2 linked regions of the Pyxidicoccus xibeiensis genome follow. The protein of the gene in region 2 interacts with the protein of the main gene of each other region in a pairwise test. Links are inferred from orthologs where the notes say so. Each region holds a gene or a part of one and is shown on either strand. Other genes may lie near its edges.

Region 1 (9,578 bases), on a different replicon or contig from region 2:
CCTGGCGAGGTCCTCATATTTGGCCCGCCCTGATGGCGCTTCAGCCAACCTTCGAGTCGTGGAGCAATTACACGACGGTCCACGGGCAGACGGCTCCCGGGTTGCCTTCGACTCGGCAGGTTATTTCCAACATCAAGACGCCTCATCCACACAGGGCAAGACATGGAACGGCAAGCCGAGCGTCTGATGTGCCCACACCGGCCCGGTCCTGGCTTTGCCTTGTTGGTAAGCGAGCGTGACAGTGAAGAACAGGCTTTGAGGCATTACTTGAGCAGTAGAGGCCGCGCCCGTGACGCCTGGACAACCCACCGAGAACAACGAGTCCCGCTGCGCACGCGGAACCTGCGGACGTTGAGGCCCCATTCCACCGGATGGTGTCGATGGGTCTGAAGCACACCACCACCATCAACGACTGCACGGCACACTCCCGCCCACTCCGGGTGCATCAGGGCAGCGCGATGGCGGGGTGAGCCCAACGATGGAGGTGGGAGTCATCTTGCCAAGTCGCGCCCGGCACACTCTCCACGGTGGGCTGAGAAGTGGCCGCCAGTGCCGGTCCATGGACCCGCTGGAGCGCGCTCGTCACGCGCTGGCCGGATGAAGCCAGCCCCAGGCTCGGAGCACGTCTACATGTGGTTCAGGGGATAGGGTAGGCCCCACGCCGAGCGGTCACCTCACGCCACCGCACGGACAGGGTCGGGGTCGCCCCTCCGCCGGCTTCGCGCGGACTCCGCTGCCGGGCCGCTACCAACCGGTCAAGCCCCGGAAAAACGAAGGGCGCGGACCCTTGGATTTCTCCAAGGATTCCGCGCCCTTTGAATGGTCGGGGAGACAGGATTTGAACCTGCGACCCCTTGGTCCCGAACCAAGTGCTCTACCAGGCTGAGCCACTCCCCGATATGTACGTCCGCCGGTGGTGCTTCTCGGGACCGGCGAAGTGCGGGCGGTAGTACCCGAGCCGCCCGGCTGAGTCAACGCCCTCGGATCACCTTTTCTTTCCCCTCCTCCCCTCCCCCAACCTGCTTCCCTGCCAGGGGTCCAGGCAGACCCGGAATTCACCACGGACCCGCTTCTTTGCTTCCCAACACCCCGACATTCCGGTACTTCCGGAGAGGAACAAGTCTTGCTTCGTTAAGAAGGTCACACTGAATTGCAGCAGCACGAACCCATGGCGCCCCCCGTCGTCCTCATCTCCGATGACGAACCCCTCATCGTCTCGGCCCTTGCACGCGAGGCGAAGCGGTCAGGGCTGACGTGTATCTCGGACACCACGTCCGAGCGCGTCCTCGAGCTGGCCCGGGAGCACCGCCCCGCCGTCATCATCCTGGACATCAACCAGCACCAGGACGGACGCGACCTCCTCGCCCAGCTCAAGCAGGACCCGTCCACCCGCGACTGCAAGGTCATCATCCTCAGCGGCGTCGAGGACCAGTTCACCCGCCACGTCTGCTTCGAGCTCGGCGCAGACGACTACGAGGTGAAGCCCTTCGACCCCACCTTCATGACCCGCGTCGCACGCCTCGCCACCACGGTCGCCCGTACCCGCGCCTAGCGCCGCCCCTCAGGGCCGCAGCGAGCGGATGGCCTGCGCGTAGTCCTTCGAGCCGAACACGTAGCTGCCCGCCACCAGCACCGTGGCCCCGGCCGCCACCACCCGCTTCGCCGTCTCGGCGTTGATGCCGCCGTCCACCTCGATGTCCGTGTCCAGGCCGCGCTCGTCGAACATCGCGCGCAGCCGGCGCACCTTGTCCACCGTGGACTCGATGAAGCTCTGCCCGCCAAAGCCCGGGTTCACGCTCATCAGCAGCACCATCTCCACCTCGCCCAGCACCTCTTCAATCGCCGACAGCGGCGTGCTCGGGTTCAGCACCACCGCCGGCTTCGCCCCCGCATTCCGAATCTGCTGCAGCGTCCGGTGCAGGTGCGGGCTCGCCTCCACGTGCACCGTCAGCACGTCCGCCCCCGCCTTCGCGAACGCCTCCACGTAGCGCTCCGGCTCCACAATCATCAGGTGTACGTCCAGCGGCTTCGTCGCCACACGCTTGATGGCCTCCACCACCACCGGACCAATCGTGATGTTCGGGACGAACCGGCCATCCATGACATCCACGTGAACCCAATCCGCGCCCGCGGCCTCCACGGCGCGGACCTCGTCCGCCAGACGGCCGAAATCACAGGACAACAGCGAGGGAGAGATGCGGACGGGGCGCCGGTTCATGCGGCGCTTCATACCCGCTTCCGCCATTCCGGTGGCGTGGAACGTGCCCGGCAGCGTCCACCGGACAGCAGGAGACCGAGCAGGTGGGCCCCGCGGGCGACCGCCCCGCCGGCCGTGCTACAACCCTGATGCCCTTCGCGGCCGCTGGCCGCTTCTCCCGGAGCCGCCCCGGTGCTTTCCCAGCCCGCCCAGCCACAGCCTCCCGACCTCGGCCGCCGCCTGGCGAAGCTGACGTCCATCCTGGATGTCGCCAAGGCGATGAGCGCCGAGCACGACCTCGACCTGCTCCTCCCCCTCATCCTCTTCGAAGCCACCAAGGTGGTGGAGGCGGACCGCTGCTCGCTCTTCATCCTGGACCGCGAGCGCAACGAGCTGTGGAGCAAGGTGGCCCAGGGCTCCAAGAGCGAAATCCGCCTCCCCGTCGGCAGCGGCATCGCCGGCCAGGTCGCCCAGACGGGCACCGTCATCAACATCCCCGACGCCTACTCGGACCCGCGCTTCAACCGCTCGTTCGACGTGTCCAGCGGCTACCAGACGAAGACCATCCTCTGCGTCCCCATGCGCGACGCCCACGGCGAGGTGACGGGCGTCATCCAGGCCCTCAACAAGCTCGACGGCGGCTTCAACGCCGAGGACGAGGAGCTGCTGCTCGCCCTGGGCGCCCAGGCCGCCGGCGCAATCGAGAACGCCCTGCTCCACGAGGAAATCAACCGCCTCTTCGAGGGCTTCGTCTCCGCCTCCGTCGTCGCCATCGAAGCCAGAGACCCGACCACCGCGGGCCACTCCGGCCGCGTGGCCGACCTCACCGTGACGATGGCCCAGGCGCTGGAGCACCTGACCACCGGCCCCTACGCCAACGTGCGCTTCTCCGCCGTGGAGCTCCAGGAGCTGCGCTACGCGTCGCTGCTGCACGACTTCGGCAAGGTGGGCGTGCGCGAGCCGGTGCTCGTCAAGGCGGAGAAGCTCTACCCGCACGAGCTGGAGGGCCTGCGCGCCCGCTTCCAGCTCGCCCGCAAGGACTTGCAGCTCCAGAGCTACCGCCGCCGGCTGGAGGCCGTGAGGATTCGCGGCGACCGGTTCCTGGCGGAAATCGAGGGCGAGGAGAACGAGCGCCTCACCACCGAGCTGAAGAAGCTCGACGAGGTCTTCGACTTCATCCTCACCTGCAACCGCCCCACCGTGCTCGCCCAGGGCGGCTTCGAGCGCCTCCACGAGCTGGGCAAGCTCCAGTACTCGGACGCCCACGACCAGGCGCAGCCCCTGCTCCTGCCCCGCGAAATCCAGTCGCTCTCCATCACCCGCGGCACCCTCTCTCCCGAGGAGCGCCGCGAAATCGAGAGCCACGTCGAGCACACCTACCGCTTCCTCACCCAGATTCCGTGGACGCGCACCCTGCGCCGGGTGCCCGAAATCGCCTACGCGCACCACGAGAAGCTCGACGGCACCGGCTACCCGCGCGCCGAGAAGGCCATCCCCGTCCAGTCCCGGATGATGTCCATCTCCGACATCTACGACGCGCTCACCGCCAGCGACCGGCCCTACAAGAAGGCCGTGCCCCACACGCTCGCGCTCGACATCCTCAAGCGCGAGGCGGACTCCGGCCAGCTCGACAAGGAGCTGTTCACCGTCTTCGTCGAGGCCGAGATTCCCCGCCGCGCGCTCCACGGGAACAAGGCGCCCTGACGGCAGCGGGGCCCCACGCGCCTCCGGGGTCCCTCACGCTGCGCCCTCCTCGGGCACGCGCAAGCCCGGGGCCGCTGAAGGAGCCCGGACTGTCGGGCCCCCTCACGACGCAGCGTCAGCTCAGCCGATGGTGTGCAGCCGGAGGCTGTTGATCTTCCCGGGCTGGCCCACCGGCGCACCGAAGACGATGACGATGCGGTCGCCCTTGCGGCCCAGGCCTCGCGCGAGGAGTTCCTCCTCCACGCGCCGCACCATGGCCTCCGTCTCCTGGATGGGCTCCAGCACGCGCGGCACCACGCCCCACAGCAGCGCCAGCCGGCGCCGCACTTCCTGGTTGGGGCTGAAGGCGACAATCGGCACCGGCGGCCGGTAGTGCGCCAGCAGCCGCGCCGTCACGCCCGACAGGGTGAAGGCGGCAATCAGCGACGCTCCGCTCGCCTTGGCCGCCTCGCACGCCACCCGGGCAATCACGTCCGGGAAGTGCTGGGGCAGCCCCAGCGGGGCCTCGATGAAGCGCGGCACGACCTGGGAGCGCGACGAGGACTCCGCCGCCAGGATGATGCGCTCCATCATCTGCACGGACTCGATGGGGAACTTGCCGCTCGCCGTCTCGCCCGAGAGCATCACCGCGTCCGCGCCGTCGTACACGGCGTTGGCCACGTCGCTCGCCTCGGCGCGCGTGGGGCGCGGGTTGTCAATCATCGAGTTCAGCATCTGCGTGGCCACGATGACGGGCAGGCCGCGCAGGTTGGAGCGCCGGATGATGTCCTTCTGGACGGCCGGCACCTCCTCGGGGGGAATCTCCACGCCGAGGTCACCACGCGCCACCATGACGCCGTCCGTCTTGTCGAGGATGGCGTCCAGCCGGGCGATGGCCTCCGGCTTCTCCAGCTTGGCGATGATGGGCACCTGCCGCCCCACCTCGGCCATGGCCTGGCGGGCGGTGTCCATGTCCGACGGCTGACGCACGAAAGACAGGGCGATGAAGTCCACGCCGGCCTTGATTCCGAAGACCAGGTCCTCGCGGTCCTTGGGCGTGAGCGCATCCGCGCGCACCGCCACGCCGGGCAGGTTGATGCCCTTGTTGTTCTTCAGCGTGCCGCCGTGGATGACGCGCGTCTTGATGAGCTTCTGCTTGTCCGTCTCCAGGACGTGCAGCTCCAGCAAGCCGTCGTCCAGGAGGATGCGGTCGCCCGGATTCACGTCCGCCGCCAGGAACGGGTACGTGGTGGACACGATGTCGTCCGTGCCCGGCACCGTCTCGTCCGTGGTGATGTGGAAGGTGCCGCCTTCCTTCAGCTCGGTGCTGCCCTTGACGAACCGGCCGGTGCGAATCTTCGGGCCCTGGAGGTCACCGAGGATGCCCACCGCCTTGCGCACCTTCAGCGAGGCGGCGCGCAGCTTGGCGATGTTCTCCGCGTGCTGCTCGTGGCTGCCGTGGGAGAAGTTGAGGCGGGCGACATCCATCCCGTTCTCCAGGAGCGCTTCCAGCATCTCCTGGCTCTGACTCGCGGGACCGAGGGTGCAGACAATCTTCGCTCTTCGCATAGGGCTCGGGAGGATGGGTGTACCTCATGGATGCGTCAAGCACGCTCCATGAGGTCCCTCGCTCGGTAAAACGGTAAATGAGCCAGCGAACGAAGGAGCCTTCACCCGCGCAACAGCACGCCGAGGTTCTCCCGTTCCCAACGCAACGCGGCGGCGTAATGCGGGAAGGTCCGCTCCCTCTCACGGAAGGCGCGCGGGTGGTGCACGCGACGCCCGCCCCGCGCGTTGCTCGGGAAGAGCTGGTGGAGCATCTCGTGGAAGACGATGAACTCCACGAAGAAGGCGGGCACCTCCGGGCTGTCGAGCGCCGGGTGGATGCGAATCTCGCGCGTCTGGTGGTCGTAGACGCCCAGGCGGATGGACTTGCGGCGCCGGCGGGGCGGCATGCGGCCCCAGCCGATGCGGGCCTGGATGAGGCCCTGAAAATGGGCGGCGTTGACCCCGTCGTAAAGCGCCTGCAGGTCGAAGCAGCGGCCCCGGGCGTTGAGGTCCGCGTCCGTTTCGCGGCGCACCTGGCGGATGCGCGGCTGCTGGCCCCGGATGTACTCGTCGAGGATGCCGCCCGCGCCGCGGTGGCCGCGGCCGGCGTAGTCCGCCACCGCGCGCACCACGGGCTCGGGCGCGTCCAGGAACATGTGGTGCAGCCGGAGCGCGAGCGCGTTGCCGCCCCGGCGGAAGGACACCATGGTGGAGCGGTTGTCCGTCACCGACAGCCGCACCGGCATGCCCAGCTCCGCGCTCAGGCGCCAGGCCAGCGACTCGGCGCGCGTCCACAGCTCCTCGCGCGTCGGGGAAAGGGTGAGCATGCGCGGCGCTTCCTCGGCCACGCGGTTGCGCGGCGGAGGAGGCCGGGGCTGCGGCGGGACGGGGGCGGGCGTCATCACCCCCTGGGCCTGCTGCGGCTCCGTGGCCGCCGTGGCCCGATTGGCCGCGGACATGCCACGAGGAAAGAAGGACATCTGGCTGAGGTGCTCGGGGGTCACTCGGCCGCCCATCGTAGCCGCCAACTCCCCGGACTCAAGGCCGGCGCCACCTGCCTGCCTCCCCTCCGTCAGCCCGTCAACCGGGAGCCTCGCGCCCGCATTCCGCGTGTCACCGTTGACAGCCGCCACGTAACAGGCCAGCGGGCGTCCGTCCGCCGGAGGAATTCTTCCCATCCTCCAGGGCATGACGTCAGTCAGGGCGAGGGAGCGTCCGCGTGGCGGGACTTGAGCAGCCGCTCCAGCCGCTCGGGCTCCATGCGCACGACGAAGGTCTTCTCCCGCGTGAAGCTCACCTGCCCGTGCCCGCCGCCCTTCACCTTGCGCACGAACTTCACCGGCACGTAGCTGACCTCGCCGCGCGGCTCGCCCTTGGCGCCCGAGTGGTGCAGCGCCAGGTGCGCCGCGTCCAGCAGCACCTCCTGCGCCACCTCCTGGCCCTTCTCCAGCGGGAGCACCACGTGGCTGCCCGGGACGCCGCGCGCGTGCAGCCACAGGTGCCACGGCCGGGCGACCTTGAAGGTCAGCGTGTCGTTGTCCTCGGAGCCGCGGCCCACCCAGATGCGCGCCCCGGCGTGGCCCACGTACTCCTTGAAGGGCCGCCCCTCCGGCGCCCCCTCGGCGCCCGTGGCCAGGTGCAGCACCTCCACCTGCGCCAGCAGCATGGCCTCGTCCATCCGCTCAATCTGCTCGAGCGCGGACTGCGCCTGCGCCACCTCGCGGGCCAGCTCCGCCTCGCGGTGGCGCGCCTGCTCCACGCCGCGCAGGAGGCGCCGGTACTGGTGGAAGTGCCAGTCCGCCTCCTCCTTCGGCGTGCGCTTGGGGTCCAGCACCACCTTCACCTCGCGCTCGCCCTCCTCCGTGTACTCGGTGAGCGTCACCTCGGTGGCGCCCCGCTTGAGGCGGTAGAGGTTCTGCGCCAGGAGCTCGCCCACGTGCCGGTGCTCCTCGGCCTCCGGCCCCCGGCCCGCCTCGGCGCGGACCTTCTCCAGCGTGCGCGAGGAGCGCTTGAGGCGCGCGCGGTACGGCTGCGCCAGCCGGCGGCGGATGCTCTCGGCGCGGCTCGTCTTGTCCCGCGCGCCCAGCAGCCCTTCCGCGGCGCGGGCATACGGCAGGTCAGCTCCCTCGACAGGGACGAGGCGCGAGGGTGCGCTCCGCCCCTTCGCCAGCGCCTCTGGGGGCAGCGGCTCCGGGGGCGTCCACGCCATGCCCGGGTACAGGTTGCGGCGCTGGGCGAAGCCCTCTCCGGAGTGCATCAGCACCCGGCCACTGTCGCTCAGGAGGAAGAGACCGCCGGGCGCGCCCAGCTCGAGCACCAGACGGCGGCGCACGTCCTCGCGCTCGAAGTCCAGCTCCACCACCCGCTCCGCGTCGCGCCAGCGGGCGCCCTGCAGCTTGAAGCCGGTCAGCTCGCCCCGCAGCCACCGCTGGAAGGGCGCGGGCTCGCCCGGCGTGGGGAAGCGCTCCTGGGCCGCCGACACCCGCGACAGCTCACCTTCCGCGCACAGGCACAGCACCACCGAGTGGCCCGGCACCCGCAGCTCCAGGTAGGCCAGCCGCGACAGCGGGCACCACGCCTTCTGCGCCACCGCACCGGTGAGGCGCGCTCCTACCTCGGCCACCACCTGCTCCAGCTCCACGGGACGCAGCGACACGGCCACTCCTATCGCCAGAAATGAAAACGGCCCGGCGGGTTTCGCCGAGCCGTTCACCGGACGTCAACTCACGTCCGCTCATGACGACTGAGTGCTCAGGACTCCGGCGTGGCCGGGGCCGCGGCGCTCTTGCTCGCCCGCTTGCGGGCAGGAGCCTTGCGAGCGGCCTTGCGAGCGCCGCCCTTCTTGGCCGCCGCCTTCTTGGCCGTCTTGCCCGCCGTCTTGCGGGTCGTGGTCTTCTTCGCGGTCGCCTTCTTCGCGGTCTTCTTCTTGGCAGCCATCAGAAACCTCCGGTTCAGTGATTTGGCCCCGTCAACCAGGACCCTGCACTCTTCTTGATGGGAGTGAGTGCTTGAAGTGAAGAGTACGGGTGACATGCGCGTGTGTCAACGCATGGTGATGTATTGCATCGCGCGGCGAGGCCGATTTTTCGGCATCGGGCGCTTCCGGACGCCCGAAACGGTGCCTCGCGGACACTCCGGAGCGTTTTGAGGCGTCGCGCGCGAGGCCGAATTTCCGGCTCCGGACGCGTTTCGGGCGATCGCGCACGCGCGGCGCGGCGGCGCACGCGGCCTACAGGCATGTGGCACGGGACGCTTTTCGCGGTGGAGGGTGGGGTCTACGGTGCGCCACCACCATGAGCGCCTCCGTGCCCACCACCGAGCCCACTTCCGAGCCCACCGCCACGCGAACCACCGAGCTGGCCACCTTCCCCGCGGACTTCACCTTCGGCGTCGCGACGTCGGCGTACCAGGTGGAGGGCGGCATCGAGAACGACTGGGCCGAGTGGGAGCGCGCCGGGAAGCTGAAGGAGCCCCACGCCCGCTGCGGCCGCGCGGTGGACCACTGGAACCGCTACGAGGAGGACTACGGCCTGGCGCGCGCGGTGGGCGCCACCGCGTTCCGCATCTCCCTGGAGTGGGCGCGAATCGAGCCCGAGCGCGGGCGGTACGACGGCGCGGTGCTGGAGGCGTACCGCGAGCGGCTCCTCAAGATGAAGGCCCGGGGGCTGCGGCCGGTGGTGACACTGCACCACTTCACCCACCCCACCTGGTTCCACCGCGAGACGCCGTGGCACCTGCCAGCCAGCGTGGACGCCTTCCGCCAGTACGCGCGCCAGTGCGCGGCGCTGCTCGAGGGGCTGGACGCGCTCATCATCTCCTTCAACGAGCCGATGGTGCTGCTGCTGGGCGGCTACCTCCAGGGCGCCATCCCACCAGGCATCGCCGATGGCAACCTCACCATGCGGGCGCTGGAGAACATGGTGCGCGCGCACGTGGCCGCGCGCGAGGAGCTGCTGGCGCGGCTGGGCCGCGTGGAGCTGGGCATCTCCCAGAACATGCTCGCCTTCGCGCCGGACCGGTGGTGGCACCCGATGGACCGCGCGCTGGTGCGGCTGAGCGCCCAGGCCTACAACCACGCCTTCCACGAGGCGCTGGCCAGCGGGAAGCTGCGCATCACCATGCCGGGCGTGGCCTCCACGCGCGTGGACAT
Region 2 (9,814 bases):
GCTCACCCTCGATGACCAGCACCCGGCCCCGGCTCTCCTTGCGGCGCGGCTGTGCGGGGACCTCGCTCCCGTCGTCCTGGCGCAGCTCGGGAGGCGGCTCGGTGGGCAGCACCGCCATGAAGCGCACGCCGTCGGTGCACGGCTCGCACCAGATGCGGCCGCCGTGGGCCTCCACGATGTTGCGGCAGATGGCCAGGCCCAGGCCGGTGCCCCGCACGGTGCGGTTGGCCTTGGTGCGCGCCTGCTCGAAGCGGTCGAAGATGCGCTCCAGGCTGTCCTCGGCGATGGGGTCGCCGCTGTTCCAGCAGGACACCACCACGTAGCCCGGCAGGCTGCTGGTGGCGTGCAGCTCCACCCGCACCTCGCCGCCCTCCGGGGTGAACTTCACCGCGTTGTTGAGCAGGTTGTTGAGGACCTGGTTGAGGCGGTTCGGGTCGGCCAGCACGCGCAGCGGATGCCTGGGCAGCACGGGCTTCACCAGGATGCGCTTCTCGCCGAAGGCGGGGCCGTACTTCTCCACCACGCGTTGAATCAGCTCGTCGAGGTACGCCACCTCGAAGTTCATCCGCAGCCGGCCCTTGGCGAACTTCGACAAATCCAAGAGGTCGTCGACGATGGCGTTGAGCTTCTCGGTGGAGTCCTTCGCCAGCGACAGGTAGCGGCGCTGCCGGTCGTTGATGTCGCCGGCCATGAAGTTGAGCACCAGGTCCAGCGCGCCGGAGATGGACGTGAGCGGCGTGCGCAGCTCGTGGCTCACCATGGAGACGAACTCGTCCTTGCGCTCCTCCAGCCGCTTCTGGTCGGTGATGTCGCGCAGCACCACGCACACGCCGCGCAGGTTGCCGCGCGCGTCGCTCACCGGCGTGACGGTGACCTGCACGTGCCGCTCGAAGAGCTTCACCTCCTCGCGCAGGATCTGGCTGCCGCTGTACTCCCAGCCGCGCACCAGGTGGAAGGGCTGGAAGCCCAGCCGCTCCTCCATCATCTTGGTGGTGTGCGCCTCCGGGTCGTCGCCCGCCTGCAGGAGGCGCCGCGCGGCCGGGTTCATCACCACGATGTCGTTCTTCTCGTCGGTGAGGACCACGCCGTCCGCCATGGACTCCACCATCCGCTCCATGCGGTGGCGGGCCTCTTCCTCCGCCGAGCGCAGGGACTGGATGGCGTCCGCGGTCTGGTTGGCCAGGACGTCCAGCAGCACGCCGTCGTCCTCGGTGAAGGCGTCGGGCCGCAGGCTGAACAGCGACAGCATGCCCACCGGGCGCCCGCCGGCCACCAGGTTCACCGTGAGCTGGCTGGGGTACACCGTAGCCGCGGTGGCGTCCTGCGTGGTGGTGCCGGCCACGCGCGTAATCACGCGGTCCTCCGGCAGCAGCAGGCCGCTGCTCTTGCGGTACGCGCCGAGCATGGACTCCTTCACGCCCAGCAGCGCCTTCTCCCCCACCGTGCCGTGGCAGCGCAGGCGCAGCGTGACGCTGCGCGACTCGTCCGGGGCGATGAGCGCCGCGCCGCAGTCGTACGGCAGCACCCGCGCCACGGCGATGAGCACCCGGTCGATGATGTTGTCGTAGCTGGCCGGGTCGTTGGCGCTGGCGCGGCTGACCTCGTACAGGACGAAGAGCGCTTCCACGCGCTGGTGGAGCTGGCGGATGAGCCGCTCCTTGTCCCGCCGCAGCTGCGTGAACTCCACCGCGTTCTTCACGGTGATGAGCAGGTCGTTCACGTCCCACGGCTTGGTGATGTACCGGTACACTTGGCCGCGGTTGATGGCCGCGATGATGTCCTCCGGGTCCGTGTACCCGGTGAGCAGCAGCGTGGTGACGTCGAGGCCCTCGGCGCGCGCCGTGGCCGCCAGCTCGATGCCGGACATCTCCGGCATGCGCTGGTCCGTGACGAGCACGTCCACCGTTTCGCGACGCAGGATTTCGAGCGCGGCCGTACCACTGGAGGCCGTCAGCACCCGATACCGGCGCTGAAACATCCGCGTGAGGATGTCGAGGACGTCGGCCTCGTCATCGACGAACAGCAGCGTGTGGCGGGGCTCGGACAAGGCGGGAGGAATTGTACGCAGAGATCAACGTCCTTCCTCAAGGTGTGAGAAAGGCGACCGTTCAGCACGCACGGTGAGTACGCGGGGGGACGCCGAACGAATTGACTCTACACGTCTGTTCAGGGAAAGTGACACTGAAAGCCTGTTGCCTGCACGCCCGAGCCCCTATCGGGGCGCCGGCCGAGGGAGGGAGCGGATGGAAGAGCTTACGGAACGCCAGCGCGAGATTCTGAGCTTCATCGTCAAGGAGACGGAGACGCGGGGCTTCCCGCCGACCATCCGCGAGATTGGCGAGCAGATGGACATCCGCTCCACCAACGGGGTGAACGACCACCTCAAGGCCCTGGAGCGCAAGGGCTACCTGAACCGGGGCGAGCAGCAGAGCCGCTCCCTGGTGCCCACCAAGCGGGCGAGGCTCGCGCTGGGCCTGGGGATGAAGAAGGAAGCGGGCATGGTGGAGGTGCCCCTGCTGGGCAAGGTGGCGGCCGGTGCCCCCCTGCTCGCGCAGGAGCACATGGAGGACTCGGTCAAGATCGACAGCTTCCTGCTCGGGGGGGTGAACGGCCGCGAGGTCTTCGCCCTGCGCGTGAAGGGGCAGTCGATGATTGACGACGGCATCCACGACGGCGACTACCTCTTCGTGAAGAAGACGCCGGCGGCCCAGCCGGGTGACATCGTGGTGGCCCTCATCGAGGACGAGGCCACGGTGAAGCGCTACTACCCGGAGGGCGAGCGCATCCGCTTCCAGCCGGCCAACGCCACCATGCAGCCCATCTACGTGAGCCGCGCGGACTTCCGCTCGACCATGATTCTGGGCCAGGTGGTGGGCGTGTACCGCAAGCTCCAGGGCGGGCGCGTCTAGCCAGCGCGGTTTCAGCTCCGGGCCCCGTTCACCGGGCCCGGGCACGCCTCACGGGCACTTCTTCACGCCAGCATCGGCCGCGGTGGCGCGAGCGCACGCGGCCTGCTGCACCGAGGTGTCCTTCAGCTCCCGCGCCAGCCGGGCGGTGGTGAGCTGCAGCTCGGCGTCCTTCACGTAATCCTCCTCGGCGCTGAGGCTGGCGAGGATGCGCAGCGCATCCGGCTTGCGGTCCAGGTCGGAGAGCAGGCCGGCCAGGTCGCGCAGCTCGCGGGTGTCCTTGCCGGAGACGGACGCGAGCGCGGCGGTGAGCTCGTCCTCCGCGGCGGCGCGGTTGTTCATGGCCAGGTGGACGCGGGCGAGGGCCACGTGGACGACGGCCCGGTCCTTCACCTTCAGGGACTCCTGGTAGGCGGAGATGGCCTCGCCGGGCTTGTCCAGGCGCATGTGGATTTCGCCAACCAGCTCCCAGAGCGTCGGGTCTCTCGGGGCCAGGCCCGCGGCGTCCTGGTAGGCGGCGGCGGCCTCGGGGAGCTTCCCGGCGTGGACGAGCGCGTCCCCCAGGGCGGTGAGCACCTCGGCGGAGCGAGTCCCCTCGGACACGCCCTTCTGCGCCAGCGCGAGGACCTCCGCGTGCCGGCCCTGCTGCGACAGCACGTCCAGGGCGCGCATGAGGAGGGCGGACTTCGCCTCGCCGGACGCCGCGTTGGAGGCCAGGGTGAAGTGGCGGACGGCCTCGGTGTGCTCGCCCTTCTTGAGGTGCAGCTCGCCCAGGGCCTCCAGGGCGTTGAAGTCGTTGGGGAACAGGCCAATGGCCTTGCGCAGCGAGCTCTGGGCCTCGGACACCTTGCCGAGCTGGGCCTGGATGAAGCCCAGGCGGCTCCAGTTGGTGGAGCGCTTGGGGTCCAGGACGAGGGCGGCCTCGAACTCGGCTGCGGCCTCGTTGAGGCGGCCCATGGACAGGTACACCTCGCCCCGGGCGGCGGGCAGGCGCGGGTCCTGCGGGGCGAGCTGCTTCATCGCCTCGAAGGACTTGAGCGAGGCCTCGAACTGGCCCTGGAGGTACTCGGCGGTGCCCTTGATGTAGAGCCCCTCCGCGTGGTCCTTGGCGGAGACCTTGGGGGTGGAGTCCTCGCACGCGATGGCGGCGAGCAGGGCGAGCAGGGGCAGGACGCGCGGGGACATGAGGTAGGGGCTCCGACTCTCAGAAGTGGTACGCGATGCCGGCATTGAGGTCCAGGTTGAGGCCGTCACCCAGCTTGGAGTCCGCCAGTCCGAGCACGGCCTGCGCGACGTTGGTGCCTGCCTCGAGCTGGATGCCCACGTGGCCGGCGACGAGGTACTCGAGGCCGACGAAGCCGACGACGGTGGGCAGCGGGCCGGTGGACTGGAAGATGCCGAAGTCGCCGAAGGACAGCTGCACGCCCAGGCCCAGGCCCCAGTAGGGACGCAGGGACTTCGCGACGTTGTGGTAGTGCCGCGCGCCGATGACGCTGGGCAGGACGTTGAGCCCGCCCTTGGCGCCCTCCTCGTTGGAGCGCACGTACGAGAAGCCCAGCTGCGCGAAGCCGACCCACTCGGGGTGGAACCAGTAGCCCACCTCCAGGTCGACGCCCGGGTTCAGGGTGGCCAGGTTCTGGATGAAGTTGTTGTTGATGCGCAGGCCCAGGGTGAGCCCGCCGCCGCCCGTCGACGTCGAGCCCCCCAGCAGCGGGCGGGGCGAGAAGCCATCTTCCGGGGTGACGAGCGAGGCGACGAGCTGGTCGGCGACGGCCCCGGCGGTGCGCAGCAGCGTGTCCGCCTCGGGGGCTTCGGCGCGGGGCCTGGCCAGGCTCCTGCCGCCGAAGGTGTCCACGAGGTTGGCGGTGAGGAGGTACTGGTCGCCGAAGCGGTCCAGGCGGCCGGTGACGACGTAGCGGGCACCGGAGACGGAGGCCAGCTCCTGGAGGCAGGCGCCGCCGTCACAGGGCGCGCCGCCGAGCAGCTGCTGCTGGCGCTCGGCGTCGAGCAGGGCCTCGAGGTCTCGCTGCGACAGCACGCGCAGGCTCGGGGACTCGGCGAGGCGGGAGACGATGAGCGAGGTGACACCGGGCGCGGAGTCGCGGCCCGCCTCATTGGACTCGAGCGCCAGCACCGCGACGACGAGGGCTTCCTTCTGCGACTCCTTCGCCGGGGCGGCCGGGGCGGCCGCGGGAGCCGCCATCACCGGGGCCGGGGCGTCGGCGCTGCCCTCCACGGGCGGCGTCTGGGCACGGGCGGCCGTAGCGAGGAGGACGAAGAGGGAGGCCAGCAGCGGGAGGAGGCGCGACACGGAGCGACACTCTACCCTCACCTCGGCTTCTGACGGAGGAACGGCTGGTGCCCCCGTGGCGGACGGCCGGTCCTGGATTGCCCGAGTCCACCGGGTCGCCGCGCCGGTCCCCGTCCGAGCTGACAGCCGCTCCCCGTCAGGTCGACGGCATCGGCCCGAGGTAGTCGAGCGGGTCCACCGGCTTGCCGTCCATGCGGACCTCGAAGTGCAGGTGCGGCCCGGACGTCTTGCCCGACTCGCCCACGGTGGCGATGACCTGCCCGCGCAGCACCCGCTGCCCCGTCTTCACGCGCAAATCCTGGTTGTGCGCGTACAGCGTGATGAGCTGCTGCGAGTGCTCGACGATGACGATGTTGCCGTAGCCCCGCTGCTCGCCCGCGTAGAGCACCGTGCCGGCCTGGGCCGTCTTCACCGGTGTGCCCTTCGGCGCGGCCAGGTCCACGCCGTCATGCGGCTCCTTGCCCTTCTTCCCGAACCGCCCGTACAGCACGCCCCTGAGCGGCCAGTCGATCATGCCCTGCGTGGCCACCCGCGGCCGAGCGCCCGGGCCGGCACGCGACAGCGGACGGGAACGCGAAGGTGGCTCCTCACGGCGGGCCACGGTGGGCCCCCGGCGCCGGGGCACCTCCGCGGACGTCCGCACCGGCTCCGGGTCCGCCTCCGCCAGGACTTCTTCCGGAGCCTCGCGCTCCTGTCCGGGGACGACGAGCTCCTGCCCCACCGCCAGCGTCCACGGGGCCTTGATGGAGTTGGCGGCCCCCAGTTCCTCCACCGTGAGGCCGTACGTCTTCGCGATGCGATACATCGTCTCGCCCGGGGCGACGCGGTGGCGCGCGGACACCAGCTCCGGCTCCGGATGCGCCGACCTCAGGGCGAACGGCAGCGCGCTCCGCTTCCCCGTCGGAGCGCCCGAGCCCGTGTCCGTAGCGGGCCCGGACACGGCGGGGCGCGTCCAGGAGGACTCATCGCCTGAGTCCAGCGCCGTCTCCGGCCCGGGGGCAGCGGCCCGGGGCCCCACGCAGCCGGCGAACAGCACGGCCACGAGGAAGACCCGGAGCGCCCCACCCGCTCGGCTGGACACGGACGGCCGCAACGCTAGGCACCGTCCGGTTCGTGCCGGGCGAAGCCGTCGAGCCGCCACCCCGCGAGCTCGGCCATGCGGGGATGGTCCGTCAGCTCGAAGTGCAGCGGGGTGATGGAGATGAGCTTGTCCCGGTGCACCGCGTTGCAGTCGCTGCCCGGGATGTCCTCGTGCTGGTACTCGCTGCCGCCAATCCAGTAGTACTTGCGGCCACGAGGGTCCTCCTTCTCCACCACCTCGTACCCGTACGTGTGCCGGCCCTGGCGCGTGACGACGTAGCCCGCCGGCTCCACGCCACCGGGGACATTCACGTTGAGGAGCATCCTCGGCGGCAGGGGCTGCGCCAGCGCGCTGGCCACCAGCGAGCGCGCGAAGCGGGCCGCCGGGCCGAAGTCGAACGTCCCCCGGGCGACGAGGCTGAAGGCGATGGCGGGCACCCCGAGCAGGGCCCCCTCCATCGCCGCCGCCACCGTGCCGGAGTACATGACGTCTTCCGCCAGGTTCGGACCGTGGTTGATGCCGGACACCATGAGAGTGGGGCGATCATCCTTCAGGAGATGGTTGATCGCCAGATAAGCGCTGTCCGCCGGGGTGCCGTCCACGGCGAACCACCGCTCCCGCACCTCCTTGATGCGCAGCGGCCGGTGCAGGGAGATGGCATGCGAGGTGGCGCTCTGCTCCCGGTCCGGCGCCACCACCCACACCTCTCCCAGCGGGCTCACGGCCTCCACCAGCGCCTTGAGCCCGTCGGAGAAGTAGCCGTCGTCGTTGGAGACGAGGATTCGCGGTTTCTTGTCGCTCACCGGGCTCACTTCTTCTGCGCGAGCGAGCGGAAGACGGACTTGCCGGCATAGCGGGCGGCCGCGCCCAGCTCCTGCTCGATGCGCAGCAGCTGGTTGTACTTGGCCACGCGGTCCGAGCGCGACGCCGAGCCCGTCTTGATCTGCCCGCAGTCCAGGGCCACGGCCAGGTCGGCAATCGTCGTGTCCTCCGTCTCGCCGGAGCGGTGGCTCATCACCGACGTGAAGCCCGCCTTGTGCGCCATGCGCACGGCGTCGAACGTCTCCGTCAGCGAGCCAATCTGGTTCACCTTCACCAGGATGGAGTTGGCCACGCCGCTGTCGATTCCGCGCGACAGCCGCTCCACGTTGGTGACGAAGAGGTCGTCGCCCACCAGCTGCAGCTTGCCGCCCAGCGCGTCGGTGAGCTTCTTCCAGCCCTCCCAGTCATCCTCCGCCATGCCGTCCTCGATGGAGATGATGGGGTAGCGCTCGGACAGGCCGCGGTAGTAGTCGAGCAGCCCGGACGAGTCGTACTCCTTGCCCTCGCCCTTGAGGCCGTACTTCTTGCTGCCCTTGTCGAAGAACTCGCTGGCCGCCACGTCCAGGGCCAGGAACAGCTGCTCGCCGGCCTTGAAGCCCGCCGCGTCGATGGCCTCCATGATGAGCTTCAGGGCCTCCTCGTTGGCCGGCAGGTCCGGGGCGTAGCCGCCCTCGTCGCCCACGCCGGTGGCCAGCTTGCGGCCCTTCAAAATCTTCTTCAGCGCGTGGAACACCTCCGCGCCCCAGCGCAGCCCTTCCGCGAAGGTGGGGGCGCCCGCGGGCACCACCATGAACTCCTGCACGTCCACGCGGGTGTCCGCGTGCGCGCCGCCGTTGAGGATGTTCATCAGCGGCACCGGCAGGGTGCGCGCCTGGGCACCGCCCACGTACCGGTACAGCGGCAGCCCGTGCGCGTCCGCCGCGGCGCGCGCGCACGCCATGGACACCGCGAGGATGGCGTTGGCGCCCAGCTTGCCCTTGGTGGGCGAGCCGTCCAGCTCCAGCATCTTCTGGTCCACGGAGAACTGGTCCGCCGCGTCCAGGCCCACCAGCGCCGGGGCCAGCACGTCGATGACGTTGCGCACGGCCTTCTTCACGCCCTTGCCCAGGTAGCGGCCCTTGTCGCCGTCACGGAGCTCGATGGCCTCGTGCTCGCCGGTGGAGGCCCCGGACGGCACCGCCGCGCGGCCTCGGGAGCCACCCGTCAAGAGGACCTCGGCCTCCACGGTGGGGTTGCCGCGGGAGTCGAGCACTTCACGCGCCAGAATCTGAGCAATCTCGGTCATAGGCGGGCGTTTCTAGAAGAGGGCCCCGGAGGGGGCAAGCGTGGTCGCATCCGGCACTGCTACAGTGTCCACCCGTCGAATGCCGCCCAACCGCCGCAATGCCCCTCGGGGGCCTGATCCCCTCCTCGCCCAGCGTCGCCGGGGCGCGCTCCTGGGCCTGGCCGTGGGCAACGCCCTGGCTGTGCCCACCGCGCACCGGCCCCTCATCTCCGTGCCCTTCCCCACCCCGGCCGACGGGCCCTACTCCCAGCTGATGGGCGGGGGGCCCCACGAGCTGCGCAAGGGGCAGGTGACGGAGGAAGTCCAGCTCGCGTGCTGCCTCGGCCACAGCCTGAGGGACCTCAAGCGCTATGACGCCGCCGACGCGCTCCGCCGCTACCGCGCCTGGCAGCCGCACGCCTTCGACGTCAGCGAGCCGATGAAGGAGGTGCTGGAGGACTGCCAGGCGGGCCCTCCGCTGGGGGCCGGCCGGCGCGTGTGGCTGCGGGCCTTCCGCCAGCCCGCCGGCGCGGGGAGCCTGGCCCGCACCGCGCCGCTGGGCGTGTACCTGGCGGGCAACACCGCCGCGCGCACCCAGGCCTCACTGGAGGACTCCGCCCTCACCCACTTCGACCCGCGCTGCCAGCTGGCCTGCGCCGCCTTCAACGCCGCCCTGGCGCGCGCCGTCACCAGCGGCGCGGAGCTGAAGGCCGAGGACCTGCTCTCCGCCGCGGAGTCGGGCCTGCTGGTGGCCGGCGCGGCGCTCGGGCGCTCCGACAAGGACCACGTCCACGAGGTGACGCACGCGTCCGCCCTCCTGCGCGAGGACCTGGAGCTGGCCCGCAAGGAGGACCCGCAGCTGTACGGCCCGGAGCTGCACCTGCACCGGCCGCTGCACGCCGTCCGCGTCGCCTTCCGGCTGGCCTTCTGGGAGCTGCTCCACGCCCCCACCGCCGAGGCCGCGCTGCTGGACGTCGTCCACCGCGGGGGCGACACCGAGGCCCACGCCGCGATTACCGGCGCCCTGGTGGGGGCGTTCCATGGCGAGGAAGCCCTGCCCGCCGCGTGGCGCAAGGGCGTGCTGGAGGCCCTGGCCACGGTGAAGGGCCCCCTCTGGGACGTGTACCACCCCAGACACCTCCTGGCGCTCGCGGCCTGAAGGCCCCTGGATGCGAGAAGCCCGCGGGGGCCGTCCTCTGGAGGACACCCACGCGGGCTTCGGGACACACGGTGCGGCGCCAGGGCCGCGGTTTCAGGAATCAGGACAGCAGGTCGATGACCACCACGCCCCGCTGGGGCTTCTCGTCGTCAGTCTCCGTCCGGCGCCGCGGGCGGTCGTCGGGAGCCGGCAACGGCAGCTCCACCACGGGCCGGTCATGGTCCTCCCGGCGGCGCTCACGTCGCTTGATTTCTTCGATGATGAAGGCGTC

Evidence for each region.
Region 1: the proteins of eno (region 2) and rpe interact in binary tests that used the Escherichia coli proteins (3 or more experiments, as listed by UniProt). The link is inferred for Pyxidicoccus xibeiensis from one-to-one orthologs.

What each region holds. Positions count from the first base shown.
Region 1 is NZ_JAJVKV010000007.1:244,433-254,010, forward strand. Bases 391-3,146 are described here. They hold rpe (ribulose-phosphate 3-epimerase), read right to left. Parts: upstream 2,219-3,146; coding sequence 1,562-2,218; downstream 391-1,561. Other genes in these bases: LXT23_RS30240 (response regulator), read left to right, coding at 1,169-1,552; LXT23_RS30250 (GAF and HD-GYP domain-containing protein), read left to right, coding at 2,390-3,146. In the rest of the region: more of LXT23_RS30250, read left to right, coding at 3,147-3,901; pyk (pyruvate kinase), read right to left, coding at 4,022-5,449; LXT23_RS30260 (hypothetical protein), read right to left, coding at 5,551-6,444; LXT23_RS30265 (NFACT RNA binding domain-containing protein), read right to left, coding at 6,627-8,084; LXT23_RS30270 (hypothetical protein), read right to left, coding at 8,180-8,365; LXT23_RS30275 (glycoside hydrolase family 1 protein), read left to right, coding at 8,722-9,578. UniProt on the Escherichia coli protein: Catalyzes the reversible epimerization of D-ribulose 5-phosphate to D-xylulose 5-phosphate.
Region 2 is NZ_JAJVKV010000002.1:204,433-214,246, reverse strand. What follows is about bases 6,257-9,248. They hold eno (phosphopyruvate hydratase), read right to left. Parts: upstream 8,406-9,248; coding sequence 7,107-8,405; downstream 6,257-7,106. Other genes in these bases: LXT23_RS09010 (ADP-ribosylglycohydrolase family protein), read left to right, coding at 8,485-9,248; surE (5'/3'-nucleotidase SurE), read right to left, coding at 6,313-7,101; LXT23_RS09025 (M23 family metallopeptidase), read right to left, coding at 6,257-6,310. Also shown: LXT23_RS09045 (response regulator), read right to left, coding at 1-2,047; transcriptional repressor LexA, read left to right, coding at 2,244-2,909; LXT23_RS09035 (tetratricopeptide repeat protein), read right to left, coding at 2,958-4,091; LXT23_RS09030 (CsgG/HfaB family protein), read right to left, coding at 4,111-5,217; more of LXT23_RS09025, read right to left, coding at 5,354-6,256; more of LXT23_RS09010, read left to right, coding at 9,249-9,543; LXT23_RS09005 (hypothetical protein), read right to left, coding at 9,644-9,814. UniProt on the Escherichia coli protein: Catalyzes the reversible conversion of 2-phosphoglycerate (2-PG) into phosphoenolpyruvate (PEP). It is essential for the degradation of carbohydrates via glycolysis.